DNA from 4 places in the Sutcliffiella cohnii genome. Region 3 is predicted to be linked to each of the others. Evidence: riboswitches for the same ligand, from Rfam matches in the RefSeq annotation. Region 3 holds a riboswitch; each other region holds the start of a gene.
What was found. Region 3 has a riboswitch for S-adenosylmethionine ahead of BC6307_RS08595 (hypothetical protein). Riboswitches for the same ligand answer to the same signal wherever they lie in the genome.

Region 1: another riboswitch for S-adenosylmethionine. It lies ahead of BC6307_RS20095 (iron-containing alcohol dehydrogenase family protein); the one in region 3 lies ahead of BC6307_RS08595 (hypothetical protein).
Region 2: another riboswitch for S-adenosylmethionine. It lies ahead of mtnK (S-methyl-5-thioribose kinase); the one in region 3 lies ahead of BC6307_RS08595 (hypothetical protein).
Region 4: another riboswitch for S-adenosylmethionine. It lies ahead of BC6307_RS20815 (YezD family protein); the one in region 3 lies ahead of BC6307_RS08595 (hypothetical protein).

Annotation. Positions count from the first base shown of each region.
Region 1 is NZ_CP018866.1:3,982,070-3,985,223, forward strand. Features, by position in the region: gene BC6307_RS20090 (MetQ/NlpA family ABC transporter substrate-binding protein) at 1-646, opposite strand, end outside; gene BC6307_RS20095 (iron-containing alcohol dehydrogenase family protein) at 652-1,734, opposite strand; SAM riboswitch class I at 1,820-1,926, opposite strand; gene BC6307_RS20100 (short-chain fatty acid transporter) at 2,064-3,154, opposite strand, start outside.
Region 2 is NZ_CP018866.1:1,853,033-1,856,186, forward strand. Features, by position in the region: gene mtnA (S-methyl-5-thioribose-1-phosphate isomerase) at 1-491, opposite strand, end outside; gene mtnK (S-methyl-5-thioribose kinase) at 504-1,691, opposite strand; SAM riboswitch class I at 1,793-1,949, opposite strand; gene cspD (cold-shock protein CspD) at 2,767-2,964, shown strand.
Region 3 is NZ_CP018866.1:1,744,836-1,747,989, reverse strand. Features, by position in the region: gene BC6307_RS08605 (alpha/beta fold hydrolase) at 1-56, opposite strand, end outside; gene BC6307_RS08600 (NUDIX hydrolase) at 186-800, opposite strand; SAM riboswitch class I at 964-1,068, shown strand; gene BC6307_RS08595 (hypothetical protein) at 1,146-1,346, shown strand; gene BC6307_RS08590 (YjdJ family protein) at 1,439-1,903, opposite strand; gene BC6307_RS08585 (GNAT family N-acetyltransferase) at 1,937-2,398, opposite strand; gene BC6307_RS08580 (DUF6886 family protein) at 2,467-2,985, opposite strand; gene BC6307_RS08575 (SMI1/KNR4 family protein) at 3,016-3,154, opposite strand, start outside.
Region 4 is NZ_CP018866.1:4,161,631-4,164,784, reverse strand. Features, by position in the region: gene BC6307_RS20825 (hypothetical protein) at 1-143, opposite strand, end outside; gene lspA (signal peptidase II) at 406-888, shown strand; SAM riboswitch class I at 1,018-1,118, shown strand; gene BC6307_RS20815 (YezD family protein) at 1,234-1,422, shown strand; gene BC6307_RS20810 (LLM class flavin-dependent oxidoreductase) at 1,616-3,016, shown strand; gene BC6307_RS20805 (IS3 family transposase) at 3,044-3,154, opposite strand, start outside.

The DNA.
Region 1 (3,154 bases), 2.2 Mb from region 3:
TGGAATCTTCTGTTGGAACATATCCGTGTTCAATTGCAAAGTTCGTATTAATTGCAGCTCCAGCTAGTTCGTCTAATTGTCTAGGAAGTTGAGATGCTTCTAATTCGATAAATTCAAAGTTCTTCGGGTTATCAACGATATCTTTTACTGTCGCTTGGTCACCAACTCCATCTTTTAACGTAATAAGACCAGCAGATTGGAATAGGATTAATGCGCGACCTCCGTTAGTCGGGTCATTCGGTAAGCCTAATTTTGCTCCCTCTTCTAGTTCATCAACAGACGCAAATTTTTCAGAATAAATACCCATTGGGAACGTTAATGTTGGTGCAATGTCGACTAGATCATAATTTCTTTCCTTCACAACGTTATCTAAAAACGGTTTCGTTTGGAAACTATTCACATCTAGTTCACCTTCTGCTAGAGCAGTATTTGGCATTACATATTCCGTAAACACTTTAATGTCAATTTCTAATCCGTCTTTTGCAGCTACTTCTTTCACTTTTTCCATTACTTGCTCATGTGGTCCTGCTGTTACTCCAATAACTAATTTATCTTCACTTAGTGCCCCTCCAGTATCCTTTCCTCCACATGCTGCTAAAAATGCTACTAATAATAAACTTACAATGGACAATAATATCTTTTTCATGTTCTTCACCTCGTAATTTTTTTGTATGCTTGTAATTTTTCTATTGCGGATATAATGTCCGCTTTTTTATACGAATCTTTCATATAATGAATAGATTCAGAGGGTAATAATGTTTTTTCGGCTATTAAATCAAGCTCTTCACTATTTTGTAACGTTAGTCCTAACGATTCTAATGAGGCAGGTAAACCTAGCTTCTCATATAGAGGGAGGAGCAGTTCGATTTCATCCCACTCTTTCTCTAATGCGAGTTGAACTAAAACACCGTAAGCAACTTTTTCTCCGTGAAGGAGAGAATGGCATGCACGTATATGTGTTAGTGCGTTATGAACAGAGTGTGCTGCAGCAACTCGACCGTAATAATCACCGTAACCGCCAACCATTCCACCTAATAATATGTTCGCTTCCACTACAGCTAGTAAATCATCCGTCACTTTTTGAGCTTCTACTGCTTCAATAGCAGGTAAACTTTTTTCTAACAAAAGGTCTTTACATAGCCTTGCTGCCTGTAATGCTATTTGTACCGATACAGGAAGTGGATCTAAACTATGTATTAACGACTTGGCTTCGTACCATTTTGCGAGCGTATCTCCAATACCTGCTTTTAGAAATTGGACAGGAGCCTCGCTAATAATTCGCGGTTCTACTAAAACGTAAAAAGTACTCTTTGAATAATATTCAAACCTTATAAACGAGCCTTCATCGTCATAAAGTACACTTAACGGTGTCCACGCTGCACAAGTAGCCGCTAACGTCGGAATGAGTATCACATCTTTCTTAACACTATCACCGACAGTTTTCGTTAAATCTAAAACTTTTCCTCCCCCAAGCCCGATTATGGCATCATATTGCTCTCGTTCGATTATACGATGATACCGCTGAACTTCAGATGGCGAACATTCCCCGTTGTACGTTTCAAAAGATACAGAAACAGTCGAGAAATTCGGTAAATAGTTTGAAGCTGCCTCCAGTGATTTTTCACCAGTAATACACAATACTTTTTGATATCCTTCATTCTGTAAAATTACCTCTAAGTCATCTAACACTCCAACTCTACATTGATAATTGTTAGGAGCACCTCTTACAATCATTCGCTTCCCTCCTTTTCATAAAGACCAAATAAAAATCCCCTCTTGTCAGAACAAGAGAGGATAAGTGAATATAACAATTCTTCCTCTCTCATCTTCCAAAACATTTCTGTTTTGCAGGAATTAGCACCTTTTCTATAAAAGAAAGGTTGCCGGGCGTCATCGGGCCAGTCCCTCTGCCACTCTGGATAAGAGTTTTTTGAATAAAGTTTATTATGAAATTATTTATTAGTATATGATGTTACATTTCGCGTGTCAATAAGAAAACTTCACTAATATAAAAGATTAAAATTTTAACGCAATAGTGTAGCGCTTACATTGCTTTAACACCGCTAATATACGAAAAATAATAAAATTGTCGTAACAATCCCTACCCAAATACTAAGGAGGATACAATATCCCATAATGTGACGAATATGCAATCCCACTACACTTAAGATCGGTAATGCCCAAAACGGTTGAATAAGATTTGTCCAAGCATCTCCCCAACCTACAGCCATGGCAGTCACGGCTGGATCAACACCTAATTGCATCCCTGCCGGAACTTGTAATGGACCTTGGAGTACCCATTGTCCACCACCGGATGGAGCCAGTATATTTACTAAGCCGGCTGTCCAATAGGAGAAGACAGAAAATGTTTGTTCGTTCGCAATGGATGCCATGCCGTTAATAATGGACTCCGCAATTCCAGAACTACCTAATACGGCGATAATACCTGCATAGAACGGAAATTGTAAAATGATTGGTGAAATCGCACCAGCCGCTTCCTTAAACGCTTTTGCGTACTGACCAAGCGAGCGATGAAGAAATAACCCTAATGATAAGAAGATTAGATTAATAATATTTAAATCTAAATCACGCCCACCTACAAACTCTATAACAATATAAATAATGCCAATAGCCCCAATGATCATACCAAGAATAGGGGTATTTTCTAAACGTAAAGCTGGGCTTGAACTATTCGTTTCATTTTCAGGAGTACGAGCATTTTTAAGAATAGGAGGATTGTAAGAAATAATATCTTTTTTCGGTGCCATCAGGACGATGAATAGTGGAACAGTGATTAGAAGAGTTAGTAGTATAATAAAAGTACCTGGATGAAAAATCGTTTGCGAAGTTGGTATGACACCCATAACACCTTCTAGAAAATGGCCTTCCGTCGCAACCGTTAATCCAATGGAACTGGAGAATCCTGCCGTATATAATACTGTCGGTGTATATGCTGATGCTACTAACAGCGGAAAATGTGCTTTTTTATTCCTCTTTCCAACTTCTCTTGCAATAATCGCACCTACTACGACCGCTAATCCCCAGTTAATATAATAGGCAGCCGATGCTACTAAAAATGTTAGCACATACGCTTGATTTGCCGTTTTCGCCTTTGATGCTAGCGCTGTAAGTAAACGCTGAATAACAGGAACGG
Region 2 (3,154 bases), 110 kb from region 3:
GAACCAGCATTACAAATGGTCATAACTTTATCGCCTTTTTGAAGTAAAGAGAGGGCGTTATCGCCAATTTGGTGGCAAACCGCTTCATCTTCCACTTGAATTTGTATCGCTTCGTGAACTATATTGGTTTTTGCTTCGTTTACAGATTTGCTATCATGTAAAACATTTGTTAATCTTTCTAACGCCCAAAATAGGTTCACGGCTGTCGGGCGAGAACTCGCTAAATAAGCTATATCTTTAATGAAAAGATCTTTAAATTCATCCATAGACTCTACATTATATTGTTTAGTGGAAAGGGCTAACCCATATGCCGCTGCAATCCCAATCGCAGGCGCACCTCTAACTTTTAACGTAACGATTGCATCCCATACATCTTCAATCGTCTTTAATTGTACATAAACAGTTTCGTTCGGTAGCTTCTGCTGGTCTAATAGTTTTATATACGTATCTTTCCATTCGACAGAAATGGGAATGTTTCTTACAGTTGTCATTATATCTACTCCTTATTGTTGTACATGTTGTAAGCTAACTTGGATGAAATCTTCAACAGAGTGAATATTGGCTCTATTCAAAATAAAATATTTGCCAAGTTGCAGAGCTTTTGTTTTCGCTTTTAATCGTGTTTCTATGGAAGGGATGTTATCTAAATCGGCTACGTGAGCAAGGCCAATGGTACGACGAATTAATTCACAACCGGCATATCCAATTGTGTCTTCCAATATTGATTGAAAAACGTAGGACAAATATCCTTCAGTTTTCGTAAAATATTCAACACTGTCTAAAGTCCATTGTTTTGTAAATTCAGTCGTAAAAACGTCCCAAGTCTTATTTATATGATCAAATAATACACCTTGCTTTTGTGGCTCTCTACTAAGGGCATTTACGATAAGGTTAGCAAAAAATTGACCAACATCGAACCCAATAGGACCGAAAAAAGCAAACTCTGGATCAATCACTTTCGTTTCATTATTACTAGCAAAAATACTACCTGTGTGAAGATCCCCGTGTAGTAGAGCTTCACCATTTGTTAAAAATGAATATTTCAACTTTGCTACTTCAAGTTTAAGAGAAGAATCGTTCCAAATCTCGGATACGACAGGTAATAATTCACGCTCGAAATTATTCGTTTCACTATCATAAAATGGATCTGTAAACACTAAATCCTCTGTAATTTTACATAGTTCTGGGTTAGCGAATTGTTGCTGTAAAAGTTTTTTCTTTTGTTGATTTAAGCCGAAATCAGAAGTGTAAAATAGCGTTTTGGCTAAAAACTGTCCGATATGCTCTGATAGTAAAGGATAGTCTTCACCATTCATTAGGCCTTTTCTACTTATCGTTAAATGCGAAAGATCTTCCATAACAGTAATCGCTAAATGTTCATCCGTATAATAAACTGTTGGAACGAGCGAAGGAACGTGTTTGGCAGCTTCTTTTAATGAGTTACTTTCAATTTGAGCACGCTTTAAAGTAAGTGGCCAACTTTCCCCTACGACTTTTGCATAAGGCAATGCCTGCTTTATAATTACACCTTTGTTATTTTCGTCTGTAAGGTGGAAGACTAAGTTTAAGTTGCCGTCACCTATTTCTTTACAGTTTATGCTAGTGCTATTTTCAAAGAAATGTAGTTTAATTGCTAGTTCGATTGCAGTAGTTTCTGTTAATGGTTCGTACGTTTTAGTTAATGTTGTCATTGTTTAACCCTCCATAAAAAGTGTGTAGGAGGCTTTCGTTAAAAAAATAACAAAAGCCTCTTTCCATATTGAAAGAGGCTTGAAGGTTCGATTCTTCGCACCTCTTATCTGCCAGAAAGTAATTTCTGCTGGATTTAGCACCGTGCCTTACGAAGCAAAAGCTTCGGCGTTCTATTAGAACGCCTTGTCTCACGACAATATTACGGTCGGTTGCTGGGTTTCATCGGGCCAATTCCCTCCACCTGCTCTTGATAAGAGATTCGTAGTAGTTAATACTACGTTCGTATGTATTTTTGTAAAATATCACTTGGTGAGAATCATAACTTGTAAAAGTAATAATTGTCAAGAAAATTTTTAAAAATAATGAAGTGTTTGTTATTTTCTTTGCTCTTCAAAGATGAATTTAGCACATTAGCCCCACTCAGACGGTTTAAAATAATAAATGTTACTGTTATCGGAGCGAGAATGCTAATTTACATCAGATTTTAAGCGCAAATTGTCAACTTTCAAAAGTAAAAGACGGTTCTCTATGCAAGATGGATGAATTTTTTTACGTGCAATTTAGAAAGTGTGCATGACGACTGATTTTACTTAACAGCACTCGGAAATTACTTAACAACAATTCGAAATTACTTAACAGCACTCGGAAATTACTTAACAACAATTCGAAATTACATAACAGCACTCGGAAATTACTTAACAACTATTCGAAATTACTTAACAGCACTCGGAAATTACTTAACAACAATTCGAAATTACTTAACAGCACTCGAAAATTACTTAGCAACTACCCGAAATTACTTAACAGCAATGAGAAATTACATACAACTGTTCGAATATTTAACAGCAACCGAAAATTACTTGACAACTGCCCGAATTTATTTTTCTACTAGGTAAAATCGTTTGTATGTCTTGAACTTTTTCAATATTCCTGTTATTATAAAGTTATTATTTTTGTTCGTGAAAATAATGTGGAAAGTCAGAAATAATAGCAATTTCGTCTGGAAGTGTTTTGTGAACGAGCAAGAATAGTAATAAATTTTTACGTGGGTTAACCCGCAAGGAGGAACAAAAAATGTTACAAGGTAAAGTAAAATGGTTTAACGCAGAAAAAGGTTTCGGTTTCATCGAAGTTGAAGGTCAAGACGACGTATTCGTTCACTTCTCTGCTATCCAAGGCGAAGGTTTCAAATCTTTAGAAGAAGGTCAAGAAGTTACTTTCGAAATCGTTGAAGGTGCTCGTGGACCTCAAGCTGCTAACGTTCAAAAATAATAATGCTAGCCAAATAATAAAAGGACTCCAATTTTGGAGTCCTTTTTAAGTTAATAAATATGTAACATAATAGGAACCATAAAGAATATAAACAGGAGGATTTTTCCACCGTGTTAGTAAAAGCAGTGGAAGGGGAGGGAACGCTCAACATACTCTCGTGAAAATCAAATGACTGAACGCGAAGAGAAAC
Region 3 (3,154 bases):
TTATCTACACAATAAATTTGAGCGGCTCCTGGACCACCATGTAGAAAAAGAAGAATTGGGTTATTTTCATTTTTACTTCTTATATAAATCCATTGCTTATCTCCGTTAATACTTACAGTTTCTAAAGAGTTGATTCAAAACACCTCCTGCATCAATATAAGTCACTATCTCTAAATACCGAATAATTAGTCAAAATAGACAGGCTCTTGAGGATTATGTAGATGTTTAAAAGCTAGTTGAATTTGGGATTTTGTATTTCTTGCTACAGATAATTTGGGTAGTTCGTTTTCATCGAAAAAGCCAACTTCACTAGTTTCCAGCCCTGATTGTGCATGGCCCCCGATAATTTCACATTGAATAAACATTTTATAAACATGATATGGTGACGGAGGATGCGGATGGCACTTTTTATCCATTACCGCTATCAATTTTTTAGCTTTTACTTCATATCCAGATTCTTCTTTTACTTCTTTTACAGCCACTTCACTCGGTGTTAGGCCGATATCCCCCCAACCGCCTGGTAAAGACCATTCCCCATCATTTTCCCTAACTAATAAAATTTTATTTTCCTTAAAAACTACTGATCTTATATCTACTTTTGGAGTAGCATAACCAGTTTCGTTTGCAAATAATTTTTTTATTATTGAATTGTCTATATCTGTATGTTGAGACATTATTTCTACACTAATATCTCTTATCTGCTCAAACCGCTCCATATCATAAACATCTTTTGAATACGTTAATCCCGCCTGGGCAATCGATTGAAGCTGTTTTGCCCATTCTAACCATTTAGGTTCCATTTTGTTTCACCGCCAAAATATGGATTTTCTTAATATTAATTTAATTATAACCAATATCATTAATTAAACCACCCCGGACTATCACTATCTTTAAGATACATGTAACAAACCATTAATTCATAGTAGACAAATCGGAATAATATGTATATCATAATATTATATTTACTTATCAAGAGAGGTAGAGGGACTGGCCCGATGATACCTCAGCAACAGGTTCCTTTTGAACACTGTGCTAAATCCTACAAGTTTTTCACTTGGAAGATAAGTTGGTTTTCATTACATTTCTTAAAATCTTCTTATCTTTTATTAGTCTTCAAAACATGGATATTTTAAGGAGAGGATTTTATGAGTTTACTTAACGAAGTTGTAGAAGTAAGAAAAATGGAGATCATTTCAAAATTACTAGAACATCATCAATTTTATAAAAAAGAAGATGCATTACTTGATTTGACGCTTTCAGAGTTGGAATATGAATATTACAAAGTCCAGTCCAACGTACATCCACATACTGGGTTTAGCTCCATCCGGTTAAAGAAGTTTTCATAAAACTCTATTACGATTAAAAAAGGACTCTGTATTTGAGTCCTTTTACAATTGTGCTTGTTGACAAATTATTCTTGTTCATATGAAATTATAATTTATGCAGTAGTTTCCCTTTTGCTACCTAAAAACTTCATGCAAATCGTTGTGGCAATACATACAATACCAGTTAACATACTAAAGTAAAAAAAGACGTTCCCACCTATTGTTGATGAATTAGAAACTAAATAACTTAGAAAAAATAAGGATGCAGCTACAAAACTTAAAAAATATATAAAGTGTTTAGTATTAAGGACTTGGAAACTAACAAGAATTAATAGATACAAAAAACTGATTAACATTACTAATGGAAATGTCGGATGGAATTTCGCCGCATAAACAAAATAATCTAGCTGTGATATTTGGTTTCCATTCTGAATTTCTCCATTAAGCTGAGTAAACGGAGTGGAATATTCCCATTCCCACGGATGATCGATTATCGCGCTACCTTCGTACCAAGAAACAAAAGTAGAAAACAATAGGATCATCATTGCTACTCCGAGTTGAAAGAAAAACTTAAACAAGACAGTTCACTACCTTTCTCATAAACATCCAATTTAACCAGGAAAATATTCCATCGGCTCTGTACAATGTTTGTAACCATTTTTCTTATAATAATTAATAGCTTCGTCACTTGGCCATACGATGACGAATTCGTAATTATTTTCTTCTATCCATTTATTTATGTAACTTAGAAGTTCACTACCAACACCCTTCCCTCTATATGCTGGAACAGTGTATACGTTTGTCATGTAGGCGAACGGATAAGTTACCCTACCAGGTCGCGGAACCTTTTGGATTAATTCGATGTAAATATGAGATACAACTTTTTCATCTTCTTCGACTACCCAAATGAACCATTGATTGCCGTTTATAGCACCTTCTAAAAAAGAGTGGCATTCTTTTTCAAAGTCTTCAAATGATGCGTTTCGTTTACTTTCATCATGCTCAATCGTAAAATCCCATCTCATTTGTATTAATTGCTTAATATCTTTTGTTTGTGCAAGTCTAATTTTCATCTTTCCATTCTCCCCCTTGCTTAACAGCAAACCCTTTTCGAGTAGGGTCTGCTAGCCATAAATATTAACTAGTTCCTTTGTGCATTTCCCATTTTGCACATGGACCAATCAAAGCTTGTTGTTTGAATCTTTTCACATAAATCCCAAAGGCTATCAACTATTCTTACTTCTACTTTTCGATGGATTAATTCCATCAATAAATCATTCACTACAAATCTATTGATAGGAACTTGAGTTTTTTCACTTACATAATAGCCCGCACACCTGTCGAGTAGATAAAAATCAGTACTGTTAAATTCATATAAGTATAATGTAGTATCTCTCATAGTAGAAAACCACTTATGCTCAATGGCAACAACGTGGTTTGTAGTTTTAGAAGACATATAGCGGTTTTTATCGTCCTCTGTGGTACGCTCGTTACAATGATATGTAACTCTCGGACAATTTCTAGGTGTTAAGAAGTTAGGTAAACATTTTTCATTAATTGCCCAAACTAACCCTTTACTTTGATCCATATCTTGTCTAGTAGGTATTCGAGGTACGAACTTTGAAATGTCAGGTTGTTCGCTTACGTGAAAAAGTCGCATAATTCCTCCTTTGGCTCTCAATTAATAGTATCAAATTGAAATTTCGCCCAGTATCCAGCCTTTTAGAAACTCTTCTAACGACGGGGAGATTATTTTCACACGACCATCCTCGTGATTCCAGCAATATATGCATTCATTTTGCTGCATTCCGTCTACAAAAGAATAGCCA
Region 4 (3,154 bases), 2.4 Mb from region 3:
ATAGAAACGATGGCAAACGCCAATTTAAAGAGAAAACGTTCTTCTCCGTTAACGAGGATAAAGAAGCCTAAGCCAAATAATATTAGTCCAGCTATAAAATATATGTACTTCTTAAATCCTTCACTTTCTAAAAAACCTTTCATGATTGCCTCCTAATTGTGGGCAGTGGATAGGTTTACTATCCGTGTATTTAAGCGCCCATAATAATAATACACCCTATATTTTAACAAAGTTGATGGTCAGGATGAGAGGAGGAAATAGTGAATTTTCCAAAAAAAGTGTGGACGAGGGACCTGTCCCTGTGTCCACCTCCCTGTGTCCACCTTGAAGCATCATCTTTGTATTGAAAGCGAGTTTTTCATTATACTGACAGGTAGAGTGCTAATTTCGGAAAGTAGGGTAAAAATGCTATTTTACATAACAGCGATCCTCGTTATTTTGCTTGACCAGCTTTCTAAAAATTTTGTTCGGGCCTACGTAGAACTCCATGAAAGATTTACTATCTGGGGAATACAGTTTACGCATATCGAAAATAGTGGGATGGCAGGAGGGTTGTTTCCGGGTAATGCGCGGCTTTTTGGAGTTGTAGCAGTGTTGTTTGTCATATTTGTTTTATACCTTCGTAAAACGGAAGACATGAAGGGACTGCTTATTGATTTGAGTTTTGGATTTCTCGTCGGTGGGGCAATCGGAAATGCGATTGATCGATTTTTGTTTGGAACGGTAACAGACTTTATTGTTCGTTCTGGCGGGGTTCTGAATATAGCCGACCATGCGATTGAGCTGGGGGTGATTCTGCTTATTATACATTTTGTTGTTAGTTGGTTGAGGCAGAAGGGGAAAGCATCCTCATCTCCAAGCACTCAAAAAGAAAGTGTTGACAAATAATAGAACTTCATGTAAATTAATTTTATTCAGAATATTCAACTATTCCAATACGGATTCCTTCGGATATTCACGAATACAAATTGCACCAACGAATATAATTAATTAATAACAATTAAATAACTATTTTTATTCTTATCCAGAGAGGTGGAGGGACTGGCCCGACGATACCTCGGCAACAGACAGATTGTACTGTGCCAATTCCAGCAAGCTATATGCTTGAAAGATAAGAAGAGAGTATTGAACTATTTACATTTGCCCTCTTCTTTTTTTAGAAGAGGGTTTTTATTTTAGCCAAAATGAACCGAGAACTCATTAGCAACCTATTAATAAACAAGGGGAGATTATATGGCAAAACTTGAAGAGTCAAAAGTGAAACATATTTTATCAACTTTGGAGAGCTTGGAATTTGGAACGATTGAAGTTACCGTCCATAATGGGCAAATTACTCAAATCGATACGACGGAAAAGAAGCGTTTTTCATTGCAACAAACGACACCTAGTAAAAGTGAGAGAACCTATAAAAATAGTAAATAGTTTGCCGATTAGACGACTAAAGGCATCTTTATTTTCAAAGCGTTTTAAAAATAACGTTTTGGATAAAGATGTCTTTTTTTATGAAATTTTTGAATAGAGGAAAGGAGGCGGACAGCGAAAAGAAAGGATGATTAAGGTAGTTTTAGTCAGGTAGATTTAAAAGCAAAAATACTCGAAAAGGGAGCGAATTATTATGACAAAGAAAAGAATTTATTTAAACGCATTTGATATGAACTGTGTAGGGCATCAGTCACCAGGTTTATGGACTCATCCGGAAGATCAATCTCACCGTTATAAGGACAGCGAATATTGGATTGAACTTGCGAAAATTTTAGAAAAGGGTCGGTTTGATGCTATTTTTCTAGCAGATGTATTAGGTACGTATGATGTGTATCAAGGTTCTAGAGATGCTGCTATCCGTCAAGGTACACAAACTCCTGTTAACGACCCATCTCTTGTTGTCCCGTTAATGTCAGCGGTAACGAAGCATTTAGGGTTCGGGGTTACTGCGTCGGTAACCCATGAGCATCCTTACACATTTGCTCGTAGAATGTCGACGCTAGATCATATTACAAAAGGTCGAGTTGGTTGGAATATTGTAACGTCTTATTTAAAAAGTGCGGCTGTTAATATCGGATTAGAGGATCAAATTAATCATGATGAGCGATACGATATCGCTGAGGAATATTTACAAGTTTGCTATAAATTATGGGAAGCTAGCTGGGAGGACGACGCAGTTTTACGAGATAAGGTGAATCGGATTTTTGCTGACCCAAGTAAGGTTCACGATATTAACCATGAAGGAAAGTATTATAAAGTTCCTGGTGCACACTTATGTGAACCGTCGCCACAAAGAACACCGGTGCTTTACCAAGCAGGGACTTCGACTAAGGGAAGAGCTTTCGCTGGGAAACATGCCGAGTTAGTCTTTATTGGTTCACCGACAAAGAACGCAGCTAAACAGTCTGTAAAGAAACTACGTGAAGAGGCAATTCGCTCCGGCAGAGCACCTGAGGAAATAAAAATACTTGCTTGTATTACTCCAATTGTTGGCCGAACGGAGGAAGAGGCTTTTGAAAAATTAAGAGAGTACAAAAATCATATAAGCGATGAAGGTGCACTGGCGCTTCTTGGTGGCTGGACCGGAATTGATTTTTCAGAGTATGGTCCCAATGAGAATCTTAAATATGTAAAAAATGATGCCATACAATCTACGGTGGAAAACTTTACGAAAATAGATTCAGATATTAATTGGACGATAGATGAAATTAAAAAATACACCGGAATTGGAGGGTTAGGACCAGTTACAGTTGGAAGTCCAAAACAGGTAGCAGATGACTTGGAGCACTGGGTGGAAGAAACCGGAGTAGATGGGTTTAACATCGCCTACGCGATTACTCCAGGCACCTTCGTGGACTTCGTAGAGCTAGTTGTCCCAATCCTACAAGAAAGAGGAGTAGTCCGAAAAGAATACGAAGGCGACACATTAAGAGAAAACCTATTCGGCAAAGGCGATCAACTACCACCACACCACCCTGGAAAACAAGTGGGTGGACAGAGGGACACATACCATGGACGGAGGGACAGGTCCTGATGCGACCCCCAAAAGTTAGAGTTTTTATTATGCAGCTAATTGGCTGGTATGGATGCGGAATTGAACCGGACTCATGCCATCCAATTTTTGCTTAATGCGTTTATTGTTATAGTAATCTATATATATATCAATCTTCTC